DNA from 2 places in the Lysinibacillus sp. YS11 genome. Region 2 is predicted to be linked to the other one. Evidence: riboswitches for the same ligand, from Rfam matches in the RefSeq annotation. Region 2 holds a riboswitch; the other holds the start of a gene.

Region 1 (8,420 bases), 1.1 Mb from region 2:
TCAGAAAAGGCACTCAATGAATTTCTCCTTTTTGTCCAAAAAGGCGTTAGTCCCCAAGCCGATTCCAATTCATTTTCTTTAGAATTATACGATGATTTAAAAGGCTATATACGTATGGAGTCAGACATTGTTTAATGTCTGGCTTTTTTGTAGTGTTGTTTTAGAGAGGGGTTCAACAATTTTTAATCTTAACACTGATTTTGTCATAAAGGAAGTATGATAAAATTATCGAAAAATATTTGGGAGTGATTATAATGAAATTTACTTGTCCTTGTTGCGGATATAAGACAATGAAAGGAAAACCACCAGGTACATACGAGATATGTGAAATTTGTTTTTGGGAAGATGACGGCGTTCAATTTTATGATTATGACTTTGGAGGTGGAGCTAATACGCTATCCTTAAGGCAAGCACAGAAAAATTTTAATATATTTGGTGCATGCGAAGAACGATGTATTGCGTTTGTAAGAAAACCAAACGAAAAAGACGAAAAAGATTCAAATTGGAAGCCGTTTTTCTAGAGAGCTGACACTGGGCTATGGGTTCTTTGAATGATGCCTCCTCTCCTAGTTATTGAAATCAAAAAAGTCATGCTCTTAAGAACATGACCTATCATCATTTTTTGATTTTTATTTTTTGAATGGCAGCAACTAATATCGATTCATCAGTGATTTTCACATATTGATTTTTAGATTCCTTCATATAGCCTTCTTTGTTTAAATAGGCTTTTAATTTTGATTTTTTCTCAAAGACTTTTTCTTTCACTTTCTGTTCACTTACTGGTTCATCCATATTTTTTGTAATAGACACCAGAAAAATTTTCGTCATCCTATATCCCCCTTTGTATCAGTTACGAATTCATTTGGAAAAAGTTTCATACAAGACTCATTCATTTTGGATGAAGATGCTCTTCTTAGAAAATAAACCGCTCCTTTTCGAGTTGGAGCCGCTCATGGATCTCACTTAACCGCTCGCTTTGAGGCAGAAGCCGCTCTTGAATCAAATTACGCTCCTCTATTCAGTGACCGAGATGCAAAAAATCGCTCATTCCGATGCCAGAATGGCTCCTTAGGATAACAAAACCGACTTATTCATCGAAACAACTCACTTATTCTATGTATTATCATTGAGAAAGTTCACAAATAGCAGTAAAATTTATGTAAGGGATTAATTTTCAATGAAACTTTATGTCGATTATTTCGTATAAGAAGATAGACATATTGAAAAGCAAGGAGGATGAAACAATGCTTAGTGTCGGACAGTTTTTCTCTAGACATAGTGCCAGCTTTCTTATTTCGCTCACAACTGTTTCTATCGCAGCAATTGCGGCAAATCCTGGATTCTTCCTTGGTGGTTTACTGTTTGCGGGTTCCTATGCGACGAGTACAGCGTTGCTGAAACATAGACAAAAAAAGAAAGTCATGCAAATAGCAGGCATCACAAAAGAAGAATTCAAACACATTGAAACACAAGTATTAACAGCTAATAAGCATATTCAAACATTGAGTCAAAACTATTTACGTGTACGTTCTGTTTCAGCGTTTAAACAACTACTTGAAATGACGCGTATCTCCAAAAATATCGTCAAAATCGTCAAGACAGACCCACGTAAATTTTATAATGTGGAACCATTTTTCTATGCACACTTACCTTCTGCTGTAGAATTAACGGATAAATATACAATGCTTTCCAAGCAGCCAGTGAAGGATAAGGAAATTCAATTAACTTTATCCAAAACACGTGAAACCCTAACTGATTTGAATGACACAATTCAAATTGATTTAAAGGATGCACTTGCAAATGATATCGATCATCTGCAAATGGAGATTGAATTCGCAAATCGTTCCAATCTTAGACGTAGAGAACAATTGGACTGGCGAGGCGATGATAAATGACAGCAAACGAACACGCATTTCAACTAAATACCATACCAGGGCTTTCTCCACTAGTCCAATCCTATTTAGAAACAACTCCGCAAAACGAGGCGATGGCGACTTATGAAACGCTATCGCCTCTTGCACAAAGTCGCGCATTACTGTATGCCAGTCAAATCGATTTGACTGATTTTGAATCATTGCTGTCCCTTGGGCAAGATTCACAGCGAGCTCTGTCTCAATTTGCCGACCGCATGCTTGCTCAAGTAAAGCAAAAGGATGTCACTAAAATAGGTCAAATGCTGGATTCTTTAATGCAGACGTTAGATCGAGTAGATCCGACTGCTTTGGAACCAAAAAAGCAAACCTTTTTCAAAAAAATCTTTGGCAAAACCGAGCCTAATGTGAAGCAAACACTCACAGAATTTGAACGTATTAGTATACAGGTGGAGCGCATTGGCGTTCAGCTAGAACGTGCACAGCTTCAGCTGATAAAAGATGTTGAAAACTTAGAGGCGCTTTATGCCCATAATCGAGGATTTTTTGAGGAATTGGCAACGGCGATTGCCGCAGGACAAATGAAAAAGCAGCAAGCCATTGAGGTAGAGCTACCTGCACAAATAACGAGTGTCCAAGCTACCAAACAGCCACTTGCGATCCAGCAATTAAATGACTTTGCTGCTCAAATCGAAAGACTCGATCAACGTATTTATGATTTACAAGTATCACAGCAAGTCGCTCTGCAAACAGCTCCTCAAATCCGTATGATTCAGCAGGCCAATCAAACATTAGCTGAAAAAATTGAGTTTTCTATCGTTACCTTGATTCCGCTCTGGAAAAACCAACTGGCGATGATGCTATCGATGCATATGGATCATCATTATGCACGTTTAGAGGAGCGATTATCAAGGGCTCATGATCGCTTCTCAAGTCCCACGTTTGAACAGCAAGTTTCGAAGTTTAAAGAAACACAGCAAGAGCTGCAAACAGCAATTAAAGATGTCTTTGCCCTGCATACCGCAACTGAACAAGAGAAACAACAGCTACAGGATGTGGCGGGTGCTAGCAGCTATCAGCGAGATTAACAAAAAAATGGGTGGCTCAGCAAATGTTCTGAACCACCCTGTTTGTTTTTATTCAAAATAATCTTTATAGTAGCCACCGACATTACCTGTGTTGTCGATGATAAAAACGAACTCTTCTGTTTCATTTTTCACTTCATACTCTTTTCCTACTGTTAATACGTTTGATACTAAGTATTTCGATGCATTTGTATGTTTGCAAGTAACCGTTCGTAATGTTGGCGCATCTTTCCATTTTAAATGTAACATATTCTCTCTACCTCTCTTTACTAGCAAAAGCTAATGTCTATTGCTTATTTTATAATATTTTTGGTCTTTTGTGGAGAAAAAAGAAATACTATACCTATTCTATCCAAAAAAAATGAAAATTTGAGGTGTTATGATGAGTTTTGGTGGTGTACCGCAATGGTTTTTTATCATTGCTGTAGCATTCGCAATCTGCTTTGTACTTTATGCAGAATGGAATTCTAGAAAATAAGTGAGTCCAACAGGTTGGACTCACTTTTTTGTGCTTATTTTAATGTACGCTTTAAAAATTCCTTCGTACGTTCATGTTGTGGATTGACTAATACTTGTGCTGGAGGGCCTTCTTCCACAATTACACCTTTATCCATAAAGACAACACGATCTGCTACTTCTTTGGCAAATTCCATCTCATGTGTCACGATGAGCATCGTATTGCCCTCGTTTGCTAGCTGACGCATTACCTTTAATACCTCACCCACCATTTCTGGGTCTAATGCGGATGTTGGCTCATCGAATAGCATTACATCAGGATTCATTGATAAGGCACGAGCGATGGCCACACGCTGCTTTTGTCCACCCGAGAGTTGACGGGGCTTGGCATTCACATATTGATCCATGCCAACGATTTTCAAATATTTAAGCGCCGTTTCTTCTGCTTCTTTTTTCGAACGTTTTAACACTTTGATTTGGCCCACCGTGCAATTACTTATGACATTGTGGTTGTTAAATAAATTGAACTGCTGGAACACCATGCCTAAATGTGTGCGATATTCTTGAATATTGTGCTTTTCATCTAGGATGTCTTCCCCTTTATAAATAATTTGACCGCCACTTGGCGTTTCTAATAAATTTATGCAACGAAGCAATGTGGATTTACCAGAGCCAGAGGAGCCAATTAAACAAACTACCTCTCCTTTTTCCACTTGGAAATTCACATCTTTTAACACTTGGTTACGTCCAAATGATTTACTTAAATGCTCGATTTTAATGACTGCCATTTGTGCGTCCCCCTATACGGCTTCTTTTTGTTCTTTTTGATAGGCATCAGGACCATCTAGACGTTTTTCAACATACAGAAGGATGCGAGATGCGGTAAATGTCATGATGAAATAAAGAACACATGCAACGAAGAATGATTCGAAATAACGGAAGTTGTTACCCGAAATTGATTTTGTTTGGAAGAATAATTCCGTTACTCCAATGACATTTAATACGGCTGTATCTTTAATATTCATGATTAATTGGTTACCTGTCGCTGGTAAAACATTACGCGCTACTTGCGGTAAGACAACATGAAGCATAATTTGGAAGTGATTCATGCCAATTGCTGATGCTGCCTCGTATTGACCATTATCAATGGATACAATACCGCCACGAACAATTTCTGCCATATATGCCCCTGTATTGAGGGAAACGACTAAAATACCTGCTGTAATAAAGTGCATATCGATACCGAATGCGATATCTAATCCGTAGTAGACAACCATAGCTTGTACAATCATTGGTGTACCACGGAAAAATTCAACATAGCATGTTAGTATAAAATTAATGAGCTTTAAGCTATAAAATTTCACACCTTTTTTACGAACTGGAATCGTATGCATAATTCCGATGAAAAATCCGATAAATGCACCAATAATTGTACTAATACTCGAAATCAGTAACGTATAATACGCACCTCGTAAAAACATTTGCCAGTTGTTTTCAATAATTGAAAGTATCCATTCAAGACTCATGATGTTCCTCCTAACAATGTCATCTTGCTCGCTTATTTCTTTTGTGTCCTAGCTCTTTCTACCATTCTATGATTTGTCACGCTAGGACATTATCATTATGTAGAGAGGTTCTCATTTTGATAATGATGAAATGATCATGCACGGACTAATTGCTAGTCCGTGCCATGTCATTATTGTGCTGCGGGTTGTTGAGAAATAGCTTCTTCCATAATCGCTTGACGATCATCTTCTGAAATGCCTTTTAGGATTTCATTGATTTTTTCACGATTTGCGTCATCTTTACGTAAGCCTACAGCAATTGAAGTATTTGATAGGTCTGTATCAAAGCCTTCTTCAAATGCTACATATGTGAATTTATCGTTGGCAGCAGAAGCGGAAATGCCCTCTGGACGTTCAGCTACATAGCCATCAATTTTACCTGCTTCTAACGCCACACGCATTGCTGGGAAGCTCTCCATTGCTGTTTGCTTTTCTACGCCTTTAATTTGATCGATAACTGTGTAGTTTGATGTATTTAATTGTGATGTAATTTTAGCACCTGAGAAGTCTTGAATCGATTTTGCGCCTTCATATTTGCTACCTTTTTTAATAACCATAACAAAATCAGAAGTATAATAGTTTTCTGTAAAATCAATTGTTTTCTTACGTTCTTCTGTTGGTGACATACCTGCAATAATTGCATCAATTTTGTTTGATTGTAGCGCTGGAACTAAACCGTCCCACTCCATTTTAACAATGACTAACTCTTTGCCTAGACCTTCAGCGATTTTCTTTGCCATTTGTACATCATAGCCACCTGCATACTCTGCATTATCCGCAATTTTCACTGCACCATTTGCATCGTCTTGCTGTGTCCAGTTGAACGGTGGGTAGCCAGCCTCCATTCCAATTCGGAATTCACCGCCACCTTCTTCTTTGTCAGTTCCAGCATCACTTGAACCGCCCTCTTTTTTGTCACTTGTGCCACATGCAGCTAGCACAATTGCCGTCATGATAGAGATCATTACTAACAACCATTTTCTTTTCATGAAAAACTCCCCTTTTCTGTAAAAAAATAAGACAACTGTACTAAAAAAGACCTAAGTTTATTGAACTTAGGTCTTACCTTTTATGACAGTTGCCCAAATCCTCACTATAATTTCCATGTTTCCGAGATAGCACAACCTAGTAAATCTGGAAATCCATTTACTAGGACAGTCCTGCACTTATTCACTGCAGACCCAGTATAAAAGTACGAGCTCCTTTTATACTTCGGCGATATTTCCTTCTTCATTGCGTCTTCGCTTGCTTTTACTCAACAATGAACTAATAAATACCGCGCCTCTACCTCACTGGTAACAATTCGTGAGGTTTGTTTATTTAATTGATATTTAGATACTACTATAAAACTAATATGTTCGTCAAGACGATTTTAACATTTTTCTGACTAATGACAATATTAGGATATTGTGCGTTCTGCTTCCACTTTAAATCGTTGAACTTTTGTTGATATTTCTGAAAATTACAACAAATATTTATTATAGAGTATGTTCTACATATGAGAAAAGTTGCGTTTTTTTCTTTCTTTGCTCCTATAAACGATGTACCATTCGTACTCTTTCAAGCATAGAATCGCTCAATACCTTTCGTCATACAAAAAACCCTGCTGAACATTGTTCGCAGGGTTTAATGGAATTATGAATTTAATAATAAATCTTCAGGATTTTCGATTAATTCTTTAACTGTTTTTAAGAATCCTACAGAATCTTTACCATCGATGATACGGTGATCGTATGAAAGTGCTACATACATCATTGGACGGATTTGAACTTCACCATTTACTGCAACTGGACGGTTTACAATTGAGTGCATACCTAAAATACCAGCTTGTGTACCGTTCATAATTGGTGTTGACATTAATGAACCGAATACACCACCATTTGTGATTGTGAATGATCCACCAGCCATGTCATTTAAGCCTAATTTTTTATCACGAGCTTTTGTCGCTAAGTTAGCAATATCTTTTTCGATTTCTGCAAAGTTTTTGCTATTAGCATCGCGTACAACTGGTACGACTAAACCTTCTTCAGTCGATACAGCAATACCGATATCAAAGAAGTTATTTAAATGAATCTCATCGCCAGAGATTTGAGCGTTTACGTATGGGTATTTTTTCAGTGCTGCAACAACAGCTTTAGTGAAGAATGACATGAAACCAAGTTTGATGTCGTTTGCTTTTACAAACTCTTCTTGTTTACGTTTACGAAGTGCCATGATGTTTGTCATGTCAATTTCGTTGAATGTTGTTAACATTGCTGTTGATTGTTTAACTTCTAATAAACGTTTTGCAATTGTTTGGCGACGACGGCTCATTTTTTCAATTGTTACACGGTCAGAATTAGCTGCTGGTGTGAATACTACTGGGCCACCTGAAGTTGCTACGGATGTAGGTGCTGCTGCTGGTGCTACAGCTGGTGCTGTACCATGAGCTGCTACATCTTGTACACGTACACGTCCTTGTGGATCTACTGGAGATACCGCTGCAAGGTCAATACCTTTTTCACGTGCAAGACGACGTGCTGCTGGAGATGCAACTACACGCTCACCAGAAGTTTCTTCTACTACTGGAGCTGCTGCAACTGGTGCAGGTGCTGCTTGTGGCGCTGCTGGTGCAGGTGCTGCCTCAGTTGGTGCTGCCGCTGCTGGAGCTGCTGCTGCGCCTTCGCCTGCTTCTACTACTGCGATAACTTGACCAACTAGTACAGTATCGCCTTCTTCAGCTAAAATTTGTGTTAATACACCTGCTTCTTCAGAAATGATCTCAGCGTTTACTTTATCTGTTTCAAGTTCAACGATGAATTCACCTTTTTCAACGCGATCGCCCACTTTTTTTACCCACTGTGCGATACTACCTTCTGTAATCGATTCTGCTAATTCAGGGACTTTAATTTCAGCCACTTTCATTTCCTCCTTTGATTAACGTGCATGACGCACATAGAAGGGCTACTGCTTAAGGGCAAGTAGCCCGGTTTCAAAAATTGATATATGTTATTTAACCTTTACTGGCTCAGCAACCGCTTCTTCAATAAGAGCTGCTTGTGCTGCTTTATGAGAATCTGCATCCCCTTCAGAAGTTGAGCTCATTGCAGGACGGCCTACATAGCGAAGTTTTTTACCTTCTGAAAGTTCATATAATGTTTCTAATGCATAATTCCATGAGCCTTGGTTTTTAGGTTCTTCTTGTACCCAAACAATCTCTTTTGCATTAGGATACTTAGCAATGATACCAGCTACTTGCTCTTTTGGGAATGGGTAAAGTTGTTCTACACGAATAATGTGTAGGTGATCGAAGCCTTCGCCGTCTTTCACGCGCTCTGCTAAGTCGATCATCACTTTACCTGTACCTAAAACGATACGCTCTACAGCTTCTGGTTTAGCCCCTAAGCCTGGTTGTTCAATCACTTCTTGGAATGAACCATTTGCTAATTGCTCAGCATTCGCCG
Region 2 (8,420 bases):
CGTTTGTCATGGTTTTTAAAATGGTTGGTATTCCAGGGGCAGACCATATTATGAACGCTGTTGTTTTACTTGCCATTATTTCATCAATGAATTCAGGACTGTATGGATCATCACGCGTACTATATACACAGGCTGTAGATGGACGTGTGCCTAAAATCTTTGCTTATTTATCGAAACGAAAAGTACCAGTGTATGCTATTTTAATGTGTACTTTAGCGATGTATTTAGGCGTCATTTTATCTTTATATGCGGGAAGCAAAACATTTGATTTTCTAATGGGATCACTTGGTTATACTGTGTTATTTATTTGGTTAATTATTGCGATTGCACATTTAAAATCACGTAAAAAACAAGCAGAGCACACAAGTGCCTATGAAGTAAAATGGTTCCCTTATACGACTTGGATAGCTATATTGGCGTTAAGTGCGATTCTCATCGGAATTATTTTCACCACATCTATTATTGTGACAGGCATTACGTTAGCTATTTACCTTTTTATTACGTTAACCTATGTATTGAAGGGGCGTTATCAAGTCAATTAATGACTGTGTATTGATTTTTCGACACAGATTTGCATAAAAAATACATTGTAGGCAGATTGTTCGCTCAAGTGAATTTATCCATGCTATACTACAAGCATAGTAAGTTTAAGGAGGATTTCAAATGGCAATTGTACATGCAACAGATGCTACGTTCCAGGACGATATTAAAGAAGGGTTAGTACTAGTAGACTTTTGGGCTGCTTGGTGCGGACCATGTAAAATGATTGGGCCAGTTCTTGAAGAAATGGACGCAGCAGGTAGTGCGGCTAAAATTGTAAAAGTTGACGTTGACAATAACCAAGGTACTGCAGCTCAGTATCAAATTATGTCAATCCCATCTTTACTATTATTTAAAGATGGAGAATTAGTTGACAAAACAGTAGGCTTCCAACCAAAAGAAGCTTTAGAAGCATTTATCGCAAAACATGCGTAATGAATGAAGTTCACAAAGCCGAGCCATCAATTGATGTGTTCGGCTTTTTTTCGTTATATAATAAAGAAAATAACTAACATTATTCTAATGAGGGGAATTTTTACTTAGGGGGGCAGGTAGGTAATGAACGATTTAATAAAGCGAAAACTGGATATTTTACCAGATCAACCTGGCTGCTATTTGATGAAGGATCGACAAGGGACTATCATTTATGTCGGTAAAGCAAAAGTTCTAAAAAACCGTGTACGTTCTTATTTTACTGGAACACATGAAGGGAAAACGCAAAGGCTTGTAGGTGAAATAGAAGATTTTGAGTATATTGTAACGTCATCAAATATTGAAGCACTTATTTTAGAGCTGAATCTCATCAAATTACATGATCCAAAATATAATGTCATGTTAACGGATGATAAGACCTATCCATATTTAAAAATTACGAATGAAAAACATCCTCGTCTGATTACGACACGGAAGGTAAAAAAGGATAAGGCAAAATATTTTGGTCCTTATCCGAATGCCTATGCAGCAAGTGAAACGAAAAAGCTATTGGATCGATTGTATCCGCTGCGCAAATGTGTACAATTACCTTCCAAGGTTTGCTTGTACTATCACATGGGTCAATGCTTAGCACCTTGTGTGAAGGAAATTGAAGGTCAGGTTTATCAAGAAATGATTGAGGATATGACGAAGTTTCTAAATGGTGGTGTGGAGGCAGTCAAAAAAGAGCTTGAAGTTAAAATGCTAGCAGCTGCAGAAAACCTGGAATTTGAGCGAGCGAAGGAATTCCGAGACCAAATTGCCCATATTGATACGGTTATGCAGAAACAAAAAATAGTTTCAAGTGATACAACAAATCGAGATGTATTTGGCTATGCTGTTGAAAAAGGATGGATGTGTGTTCAGGTTTTCTTTGTGCGCCAAGGAAAGCTGATTGAGCGCGATGTCTCAATTTTCCCCATCTATCAAGATGCAGAGGAAGAATTTTTAACATTTGTTGGGCGCTTTTATGAAAAGCCAGAGCATATTAAGCCAAAAGAAATTTTTATTCCACAAGCCATTGATGCAGCTATCTTAACAGAATTATTAGAAATTAAAGTGCTCACACCGAAAAGAGGTCAAAAGAAGGAATTGGTTGAATTAGCTACCAAAAATGCTGAAATTGCTGTGGCAGCTAAATTCCAGCTAATAGAGCGTCAGGAAGAACGTACGATTGGTGCTTGTGAGGCACTTGGTGAAGCAATGGGTATTAGTACACCTTTACGAATTGAAGCTTTTGATAATAGTCATATGCATGGAACGGATGCAGTGTCTGCTATGGTTGTTTTCATTGATGGGAAGCCTGCGAAAAAGGAGTACCGAAAATATAAAACGCGTACAGCAGCCAAGCATGATGATTACGGTGCAATGCAGGAGGTTATACGTCGTCGCTATATACGTGTTTTAAAGGAAGGACTACCATTACCAGATTTAGTCTTAATTGATGGTGGTAAGGGACAAATGGAAGTAGCCCGTGAAGTACTAGAAGATGAGCTTGGTCTTGTTATACCGATTGCTGGTTTAGCCAAGGATGATAAGCATAATACATCTCAGCTCTTGTTTGGTGATCCACCAGAAGTGATTAGCTTAAAACGTACAAGTGATGGCTTTTATTTATTACAACGAATTCAAGACGAAGTCCATCGCTTTGCTATTACCTTCTTGCGTCAACAGCATGAGAAGCATGCCATTCAATCTGTATTAGATCATATTGAAGGGGTAGGACCAAAACGAAAGCAACAGCTGCTTAAACATTTCGGTTCAGTCAAAAAAATTCGAGAGGCGAGCGAGCTAGCATTACAGGAGGCTGGGATGCCCGCTAATTTAGCAAGCCAAATTTTTAGCTATTTTCAGCAACAATCATTGTCAAAGGAATAGGCATGTGCTATGGTTATAAATAACATTGTTTTCAATGTTATGGAGAGCCAACTGCGTGACTAGTTTGTTTACGCTAAGGCTTAATGAATTGAATACATTCACTTTAAAGTGATGATAGAGGTGCAAGATTCAAGAGTAACACGATGGAGGATGGACAAGTCCAGAGATATTGTGTGAAAGGGGAGCTTGCCGAAGTACAGTATTGTTGTTCCATTGCCGTACTGGTTTTGCATTTAAGAAATGTAAGACTGTCGATTCTAAACGTTTCGGAGAGCTATCACACATGCGCAAGTTATGATTATTGTACATGTTATAGGCAGCTTTCACGTTATGTGGAGGCTGCCTTTTAGTTTTCTAGAAACGGTTTTACCCCCCATAATTTGGTGAAATACATGAACTGGAAGGGAGAACGAAAGAAATGGCTAAAATCGTGATGAAGTTTGGAGGAGCTGCATTAGCTTCTTCTGAACAAATCCAAGAGGCTGCTAGGAAAGCGATTGCTGAAAAGGACAAAGGATTGGATGTAGTAGTGGTCGTTGCAGCAATGGGACACACTGCGAAAGAGATGAAAATGATGGTACACCAACTAACTGACGATGTGTCGAAAAGAGAATTAGATGCAGTTTTGTCAACTGGCTCTCAATTATCTAGTGCTTTATTTGCCATCGCTTTGCAGGAAGCAGGCTATGAGGCTGTATCTCTAACTGGATGGCAAGCTGGTATACATACGGATGGTATGTATCGACATGCTCGTATCGACTATATAGATATTAGTCGTATGGAAGAACATTTTGCACAGGGACAAATTGTGGTTATTGCTGGAGAACAAGGGATTGACGAAGTGCATAATATCACCACGCTTGGGAAAGGTGGAGCTGAAACAACTGCTGTTGCGCTTGCCATAGCGTTGGAAGCGGAGAGAGTAGATATGTATACAAATGTGGACGGTGTTTATACAGCAGATCCACGATATGTTCCCAATGCCCAAAAGCTTCAAGAAATTTCCTATGATGAAATGTTGGAATTATCGAATTTAGGGTCTCATATCATACATCCTCGTGCGGTGGAGTTAGCGAAGAAATTTCAAATGCCTGTTATTATACGTTCAAGTTTAATAGAATCAGTAGGCACTTTATTGAAGGAGGAAGTGGAAATGGAAAAAAATTTAGTCGTTCGTGGTGTTGCATTTGAATCAGATATTATTCGTTTAACAGTAGGGTATGATGCTTTTTCCAATGCTTCATTAGCAGATATATTTACGGTTCTTGCAGAGAACCGTATTAATGTAGATATTATTGTCCAAGCCATTATTGATGGGTTGAAGCCAACTGTATCGTTTTCAATTTTAAAAGAGGAATTTGCGGAAGCATTACGTGTTTTAGAGGATAGTAAATTATCACTTGGATTTAGTTTTGCTGACTTCGAAATTGGACTAGCAAAAGTTTCTATTATTGGTTCAGGCATGGCTTCTAATCCAGGCGTTGCTGCTCGTATGTTTGATCGGTTACGTCGTGAAAATATCCCTGTAAAAATGGTTAGTACTTCTGAAATAAAAGTGTCCGTTGTTGTACCACAGGATGATATGATCCAAGCAGCTAATGCTCTCCATGATGAGTTTAATTTAGAGCAAGCACTTTACATATAATAATAGAAGAAACAGCATTTTATGTAATTGACCGAAATAAAAGGAAGAAAAAAGAAGGATTGTCATCCCATTCTTTAATGGGAAACAATCCTTTTTAATTATTCTGAGGGAATGGTATTCATAATACGTTCTTTAACGTCCCATTTGACTGTAAACATGACGTATTGTTGCTTTTCCCGTTTTTCATTATAGCATTCTGTCAGATAGCCTTTAGCTAGTTGAATTTGCTCTGCTATAAATCCTGCTTCAAGTTTAAAGCTGCGCTGCTTTATTTGAAGAATTTCAGGGTCATTTGTCAACTGGAAAATACGTCCATCTTTTGATTCCTTTATGAGTTCTAATGTACCCCAGCAGGCATCTGCGAAAAATGCGATAAGTTCATCTTGACTTTTACATGGGAACTTGCGAGCAAGCTCTTTACCTGCCCAATAAAGGACGTCATCTTCATGTTTACCGAGTATAGAAGATAGAATATGATCACGAATGATCTCATAGCCAAATGATGAGATTGTAGGAGATGGAGTGTTTAACATTGTTATCCTTCTTTCTTAGAATTTTCTTAAAATTTAACGGTAATAAAGTAATGATAGATTTTTCGAGAAAAAACGACGCATCATGTACTAGATTAGTTCTTTAATAAGCTCTATGAAAAACTCCGAGTTGCCTTGACGCTCGTAGCTCTTGAGAGTACAATAAACATGTCATAATATTGTACCATGATGAAATACACAGTCAATGAAGTATCATTTACAAAATGATGACTTCTTTTGTTGTGCTATTTTAAGTACTAAGGGGGGTAACAGTCTTGTCGAAAGATCGAGAGTTTTTATGGCGTCGCTTACATTCTCTACTTGGGATCATTCCAGTAGGTCTGTTTTTAACGATGCACCTGTTCATTAACTTTACAGCAACAGGCGGGGCAGAAAGTTACAACGATGCTACCGCAGTAATGGAAAAGATTCCATTCCTTATCCTAGTTGAATGGATTGTCATCTATATTCCATTAATGTTCCACGCATTCTATGGTGTCTACATTGCATTCACTGCTACACCAAACACAGGACGTTTCAGCACGTACCGTAACTGGATGTTCTCTTTACAACGTTTTACTGGTGTATTCTTAGTGATATTTATTGCATGGCATATTTTCCAAACTCGTATTCAAAAAGCACTTGGCACACACGTTGATTACGACATGATGGCGAATATTGTTGCTAATCCATTCATGCTTGGATTCTACATTGTTGGTATTTTATCAGCAACTTTCCACTTATCTAACGGTTTATGGGCATTCCTAGTAAGCTGGGGTATTACACAATCTCCTCAGTCTCAAAAGATCGCTACTTACGTAACAAACATTCTTTTCGTAATTCTAAGTGTAGTTGGTGTGGCTGCTATTTTAGCTTTCGTATAATTCAATAGAAGCTACGATAGAGCACATGCAATCATTGCAATTTTTTAAGAGGAGTGAGAAATAATCATGGCGAAAAGCAAAATAATTGTTGTCGGCGGTGGTCTTGCCGGTCTGATGGCAACGATTAAAGCAGCTGAAGTTGGTACTGAAGTTGATTTATTCTCATTAGTTCCTGTAAAACGCTCACACTCTGTTTGTGCGCAAGGCGGAATTAATGGTGCGGTAAATACTAAAGGTGAAGGGGATTCTCCATGGATCCACTTTGATGATACAGTTTATGGTGGGGACTTCCTAGCGAACCAACCACCAGTTAAAGGTATGTGTGATGCAGCACCTGGCATTATCCACTTGATGGACCGTATGGGTGTTATGTTCAACCGTACACCAGAAGGACTTTTAGATTTCCGTCGTTTTGGTGGTACTTTAATGCACCGTACAGCTTTCTCTGGTGCAACAACAGGTCAACAATTACTATATGCGCTAGATGAGCAAGTTCGTTCTCATGAAGTAGCTGGTTTAGTAAATAAATATGAACACTGGGAATTCCTTGGTGTTATTATCGATGAAGACGGCGTTTGTCGTGGTATCGTAGCGCAAGATATGCGTACAGAAGAAATTAAATCATTCCGTGCAGACGCTGTTATTATGGCGACTGGTGGCCCTGGTATTATCTTCGGTAAAACAACAAACTCTGTTATTAACACAGGTTCTGCTGCTTCTATCGTTTATCAACAAGGTGCTTCATATGCGAATGGTGAATTCATTCAAATTCACCCAACAGCGATTCCTGGAGATGACAAAAACCGTCTAATGTCAGAATCAGCTCGTGGTGAAGGTGGTCGTATTTGGACTTATAAAGACGGTAAACCTTGGTACTTCTTAGAAGAGAAATACCCAGCTTATGGTAACTTAGTACCACGTGATATTGCGACACGTGAAATTTTCGACGTTTGTGTAAACCAAAAACTTGGTATCAATGGCGAAAACATGGTATACCTAGATCTTTCACATAAAGATCCACATGAATTGGACGTTAAACTTGGTGGTATCATCGAAATCTACGAAAAATTCGTAGGGGATGACCCACGTAAATTACCAATGAAAATTTTCCCAGCAGTTCATTATTCAATGGGTGGATTATGGGTTGACTACAATCAAATGACTGAAATTCCTGGTCTATTTGCAGCAGGTGAATGTGATTACTCTCAACATGGTGCAAACCGTCTTGGTGCAAACTCATTATTATCTGCTATCTACGGTGGTATGGTTGCAGGACCAAACGCAGTAGACTATGTAAAACACCTTAAAAAGCATGCTGAAGATCTTCCACAAGAGATTTACGATGCTCGTGTAAAAGAGGAACAAGCGAAATGGGATGCTATCATGAAAATGGAAGGCACAGAAAACGCTTACTTACTGCATAAAGAGCTTGGTGAAATGATGACTGCTACAATGACTGTAGTACGTTACAATGATCAGCTTGAAGATACATTGAAAAAACTTGATGAGCTTACTGAGCGTTGGAACAACATCAACATCAATGATACGCAAAAATGGAGCAATCAAGGCGCACACTTTACACGTCAGCTTAAAAATATGTTAGTGCTTGCAAAAGTAATGACAAAAGGTGCACTATTACGTAATGAATCTCGTGGTGCACACTATAAACCTGATTTCCCTAACCGTGATGATGAGAACTTCTTAAAAACAACAATGGCGAAGTTTGACCCAGCTACTGGTAATCCAATCATCACGTACCAAGAAGTCGACGTTTCATTAATCCCACCACGTAAACGCGACTACTCTGCGAAAGGAGACTAAAAGTTATGCAAATCGCAGCTAATACTGGAAGAATGGTCAAAGTGGAAATCTTACGTCAAGATACACAAGGCGGCAATAGCTACTGGCAAAAATTCCAAGTGCCTTACCGTCATGGTATGAACGTAATTTCAATTTTAATGGAAATTCAAAAAAATCCTGTTACTGAAGATGGTGTAAACACATCACCAGTATCATGGGATATGAACTGTTTAGAAGAAGTTTGTGGTGCATGTTCAATGGTGATCAATGGCCGTCCACGTCAATCATGTTCTACACTAGTAGACCAATTGACAGAGCCGATTAAATTGGAGCCAATGAAAACATTCCCTGTTATTCGTGACCTACAAGTTGACCGTGAACGTATGTTCAACGCGCTTAAAAAAGTTAAAGCATGGGTACCAATCGATGGTACGTATGATTTAGGTGAAGGTCCACGTATGCCAGAAGGTAAACGTCAATGGGCTTATGAACTATCTAAATGTATGACTTGTGGTGTATGTATGGAAGCATGTCCAAACGTGTCTGAAAAAGCTTCATTCATCGGACCAGCTCCATTATCACAAGTACGTCTTTTCAACACTCACCCAACTGGTGCTATGATTAAAGATGAACGTTTAAATGCGATTATGGGTGACGGTGGCCTTGCAAACT

The links. A riboswitch is a leader RNA that binds a small molecule or an ion and turns the genes downstream of it on or off. The one in region 2 is predicted to bind lysine.
Positions count from the first base shown of each region.
Region 1: linked by a shared signal. The riboswitch ahead of LBYS11_RS10830 (transporter substrate-binding domain-containing protein) and the one ahead of LBYS11_RS16615 (aspartate kinase) in region 2 are both predicted to bind lysine.

Region 1 is NZ_CP026007.1:2,190,460-2,198,879, reverse strand. Features, by position in the region: gene LBYS11_RS10870 (acylphosphatase) at 1-135, shown strand, start outside; gene LBYS11_RS10865 (CPCC family cysteine-rich protein) at 255-521, shown strand; gene LBYS11_RS10860 (hypothetical protein) at 616-828, opposite strand; gene LBYS11_RS10855 (5-bromo-4-chloroindolyl phosphate hydrolysis family protein) at 1,245-1,895, shown strand; gene LBYS11_RS10850 (toxic anion resistance protein) at 1,892-2,959, shown strand; gene LBYS11_RS10845 (DUF6501 family protein) at 3,008-3,205, opposite strand; gene LBYS11_RS10840 (amino acid ABC transporter ATP-binding protein) at 3,469-4,200, opposite strand; gene LBYS11_RS10835 (amino acid ABC transporter permease) at 4,213-4,938, opposite strand; gene LBYS11_RS10830 (transporter substrate-binding domain-containing protein) at 5,109-5,966, opposite strand; lysine riboswitch at 6,086-6,272, opposite strand; gene odhB (2-oxoglutarate dehydrogenase complex dihydrolipoyllysine-residue succinyltransferase) at 6,613-7,875, opposite strand; gene LBYS11_RS10820 (2-oxoglutarate dehydrogenase E1 component) at 7,966-8,420, opposite strand, start outside.
Region 2 is NZ_CP026007.1:3,310,703-3,319,122, reverse strand. Features, by position in the region: gene LBYS11_RS16630 (amino acid permease) at 1-542, shown strand, start outside; gene trxA (thioredoxin) at 664-975, shown strand; gene uvrC (excinuclease ABC subunit UvrC) at 1,099-2,889, shown strand; lysine riboswitch at 2,997-3,174, shown strand; gene LBYS11_RS16615 (aspartate kinase) at 3,308-4,534, shown strand; gene LBYS11_RS16610 (YslB family protein) at 4,633-5,067, opposite strand; gene LBYS11_RS16605 (succinate dehydrogenase cytochrome b558 subunit) at 5,340-5,948, shown strand; gene sdhA (succinate dehydrogenase flavoprotein subunit) at 6,015-7,769, shown strand; gene sdhB (succinate dehydrogenase iron-sulfur subunit) at 7,775-8,420, shown strand, end outside.